2 regions of the uncultured Rossellomorea sp. genome follow, and region 1 is predicted to be linked to the other one. Evidence: predicted binding sites of a transcription regulator. Region 1 holds the regulator's gene; the other holds the start of a gene.
What was found. The regulator Rex, encoded in region 1, represses fermentation and respiration genes when NADH is low (regulators of the CRP and FNR family bind a similar motif). The targets are predictions, from matches to a motif close to TTGTGAAATATTTCACAA.

Region 1 (2,209 bases):
AATCCCCAAACGTGTCAGAAACAGCATAATAACCGGCAGTTGAAATAGAAATCCAAATGGGATGGTTATTTGAAACAGGAAATGAAAGTATTCATTAATTCCAATCACTTGCTGGATATTCAGATTGGTTGATAAACCCATCATGAATTTCACGACATATGGAAACAAAATAAAATATGAAAATGACAATCCACCTAAGAAAAGAAGGACAGAAATAGGTATGTAACTGAGCGTTACCTTTCTCTCTTTCTCATATAAGCCTGGACTCACGAACGACCATACTTGAAATAGAATGATGGGTGATGTCATGATGATCGCAATAAACATGATCATTTCCATATAGATTTTGAGAGGGTCTGTAATCCGAAAGGCGTTCATGGTTAATTCTTTCGCTTCATCCGCGTGCTGCAAATATCGAATCAACGGCTCCGCAAGAAAAAAGCTTACAATTACCGCTAACAAGAAGAAAACGACTACAAACATGAGTCGTTTTTGCAATTCTCCTATATGTTCATAGACTGTCATGTCTCTTTGACTTTGACTCATGGCGTTCATCCTACCCTACTTAGCTTTTTTACTATTATCGTCCTCATCATCTGCTAAGCCCTTTGTTGCATTCTTAAACTCACGTAATGTATTCCCAGCTGCTTTTCCTAACTCAGGCAATTTCTTTGGTCCAAATATCAGTAAAGCAACAACCGTTATCAATACGATACTACCTGCACCTAACATAATGAGACACCTCCTCTTTTACCATTCTATCATAACGTAAATACGAATCATTTTCTATTCGGATATGATTCCATCTTGTGACATTTCCGTGTCATCCCCTGAATAATGCTTTAAGAAGTAGACCAGTGACTGAAGTTCAACTGCCAAATCAATATGATGGACGCGGATATGGTCCGGCACCGTCAATCTCGCAGGAGTGAAATTCAGGATCCCCTTAATATTAGAAGAAACCAATCGGTCTGTGATATTTTGAGCAGAAGATGCCGGAACTGTCAGAATGGCCACCTCAATATCATGCCCCTCAAGACTCTCTTCTAAATCATTTAAATGAAAAACGGGTACATCGCTGATTTGTGTCCCAACCTTTTTTTCATCCACTTCAAAAGCCATTTCAATCTTTGTATTATTATTCTTTATAAAATTATAATGAAGAAAAGCTGTACCGAGATTCCCTACACCTATCAGCACAACCTTCGTAATGGCATCCTGATCCAATGTCTTACGGAAAAAGGATAGAAGGTAATTGACATTATATCCATATCCCTTTTTACCCAACGCGCCAAAATAAGAAAAATCTCTGCGTATCGTGGCAGAATCAACCTTCACCGCTTCACTCAATTCTTTCGATGAAACCCTCTGCTTTCCCGATGAGTACAGATTCTTGATAAAGCGATAATATAGCGGAAGGCGCTTAGCCGTTGCCTGTGGAATTTTCGTTGTATCCTGGTTCATATTGTATTCCCCCACATCTATTCAAAACCTCTGATACCGCTTCCAAAATAGAAAGCAGACAGAATTTAAAACTCTACTACCCATCATACACTATATTTTATCCTAAGTGTACGAAGATTAATAGTCGATTTATTGCCGTTCCCCTCCCAAATACGGTACACTAGCACTATGAAATAGAGGTGAAACGTCATGATTCTATTACAAGTGAATCAACTAACGAAAAACTTTGGTGCCGATAATATCCTATCAAATATTAAGCTTGAAATACAGACAAGAGATCGCGTGGCTCTCGTCGGACGCAACGGGGCAGGAAAATCGACTCTTTTAAAAATAATTGCAGGTCATCTCTCTTATGATTCAGGAGATATCACGAAGCCAAAAGGGGTCTCCATTGGATACCTCGCGCAAAATACAGGCTTGGAATCTGAGCTTTCCATTTGGTCAGAAATGCTGACCGTATTTGAAGAATTACAAACTCAAGAAAAACAATTAAGAAAACTTGAGAAACAAATGGCCGATCCTTCTGTTTATGAGCAAGAAGATTTATACCAACGCGTATTAAAGGAATATGATGAACTTCAAGTACGTTTTAAAGATTCCGGCGGCTATCAATATGAAGCAGATATTCGTTCAGTCCTGCATGGATTGAACTTTGCCGACTTTGATTATGAAACGAAGATCTCTACTTTAAGCGGTGGCCAGAAAACCCGTCTGGCTCTTGGTAAGCTTCTATTGACCAAGCCTG
Region 2 (2,209 bases), on a different contig from region 1:
AGGCAGCATTAAAGGCAGTGAGTGAACTGGAAGAACGGAGCAAAAAGCAGTTTGAGCAATATCGGAGCTATCATGGTTTCCCGGAAAGGGAGTTTTCCTGGGAAGTGGAGGTGCTGACATTACGGGAGTATATCTTCTGGCTAAAGGAAAGAGGCATTGATCCGGATCCTGTCATGAAAAAGATTCTTCATGATATGGAAGGAGAAGATAGAAGAACGATTGCATATACGATGGTGGAAGCCTTACAGCACCTGGATCCCGATCGAACACCCAGAGTGATCATTTTCTTCGCACCGCCATTTTTACCTCACAACTTTGTAAATGAAGAAAATGAGTATGGCAAGAGGGTAAGAGAAGCGTTAGGAAAATGCTTAAATGATATAGCCAAAGAAACCGGCGAAGAATTTGTCATTAAACGGTTTTTCCCTTATCTAGCAGACGGCAGTTTTCTCTCTCTTCATGAAGAAGACGAGGATATCGAGGTATTTAAAAAGAACCTGCCGCTGATCGATCAGTTGTATCCTGTCCCTATCGAAATGATCAGAAAGCTGAACATCCCTTCTATTAATATAGGAGTTTATGGAAAGGATGGCCATCAGTGGACAGAGAGAGTGTATAAACCTTACACATTCTCAGTACTGCCGGAGATTATCCAGCGTGTGACGAAGGATTTATTGAAGATATGATGTGCCGAGTATAGCTGAACAAAGAGAGAGGTCATTCGCTTAGGGATGCGCCTCTCTCTTTTTATTGATTTGAAATTATTTTGTGCTCTTTTTTTACAATTATTGTAATACGGCTGGGTTAATTAAGAAAACGGCTGGATTTTTATCAGAATCGGCTGGATTATTGATGATTTCCGCCGGATTATCCAGAAAAACGGCCGGATTATTGGTGATTTCGGCTGGATTCGTTAGGACATCATAGAAATACCAGACCATGACCGTCACAAATCCCTTGTAAAAGTAGATTTCAAAATGAAGTATCCATATTTCCTGTTAATATAGTAGACTTTGTGGGAATATCCACTTCCGCCGCATTCAAAACTACCTGTGTTCTGGAATTGTCACAAAAAGGTCAATCCTAAAAGATGCATAAAGGGAACAAGTTTACTATAATAGAGTTATTGAATTTGTGAAGTGTTTCACTAACTTTTAACTTTTGGAGTTGAGAGAAGTTATGAAAGAGCTGAATCGATTGGCTAAGCAGCAGAGATCATCCATGATGGCGCTTTACGGAACATCCCTATTAATGGGGGGAGTCGTTATTGGACAAGCTTACTTACTGGTTAGCGTTGTAGATAAAATGTTTATAGAGGAAGCTGGGTTTCAAGACATCCTCCCAATGCTGGGTGCTTTGCTTCTTATTCTAGTGGGGAGAGCGGCACTTTCTTATGTAAACGGACGAACAGGAATCAGGATGGCTTCGAAGGTAAAGGTCGACTTGAGAAAACGGCTTTTAATTAAGTGGGCAAAAAATCCACTGCAAGCATCCCTTCAAGGACAGTCTGGACAAAAGGTCAGTACGATGATGGATGCCGTTGATGGACTGGACGGGTATTACAGTCAATACGTACCCCAAAGAATTCAAACGACCATCGTCCCGTTGATTCTTTTAATCATTATTTTTACTGAGCATGTGTATACGGGTCTGATCATGGTGATAACAGCCCCATTCATTCCTTTGTTTATGGCGATTATCGGAGTCATGACAAAGAATAAATCCGAGAAGCAAATGGACAAACTGACGGCTTTTTCTGGACGATTTCTCGATACACTGCAGGGATTGACTACCTTGAAGCTGCTTGGAAGAGGGGAGCAACAAAAAGAGGGGATACGTTCTGCCAGTCTTGATTTTCGTGAAGCCACGATGGAAGTGTTAAAGACTGCCTTCTTATCTTCCTTGATGTTAGAGTTTATCTCTATGTTAAGTATTGGATTGATTGCCCTGGAAGTGGGGCTCAGATTAGTCGTCTTTGAAAGTATTTCATTCTTCACAGCTTTCTTTGTTCTCGTTCTTGCACCAGAGTTCTATCTTTCATTAAAAGAGCTGGGGCATGCCTTTCATACTGGGCGAGGTAGTGTGGGAGCCGCGAAGAAAGTCATGGAGGAGCTTGAAGAGAAGGATCAACCTGTAAGATGGGGAGAGAAGAAGTTCGAAACAAATGGGACTCCTCCAACAATTAAGCTATGTAATGTAGGGTTTTCCT

Region 2: a site for Rex is predicted at 1,133-1,150, ahead of cydD (thiol reductant ABC exporter subunit CydD). Genes of this name have one in related genera too.

The regions. Positions count from the first base shown of each region.
Region 1 covers NZ_CANKZT010000013.1:4,649-6,857, reverse strand. The annotation lists gene tatC (twin-arginine translocase subunit TatC) at 1-546, opposite strand, end outside; gene Q1B03_RS21565 (twin-arginine translocase TatA/TatE family subunit) at 562-732, opposite strand; gene Q1B03_RS21560 (redox-sensing transcriptional repressor Rex) at 787-1,464, opposite strand; gene Q1B03_RS21555 (ABC-F family ATP-binding cassette domain-containing protein) at 1,654-2,209, shown strand, end outside.
Region 2 covers NZ_CANKZT010000002.1:36,573-38,781, forward strand. The annotation lists gene Q1B03_RS07115 (M20/M25/M40 family metallo-hydrolase) at 1-686, shown strand, start outside; gene Q1B03_RS07120 (hypothetical protein) at 786-941, opposite strand; gene cydD (thiol reductant ABC exporter subunit CydD) at 1,180-2,209, shown strand, end outside.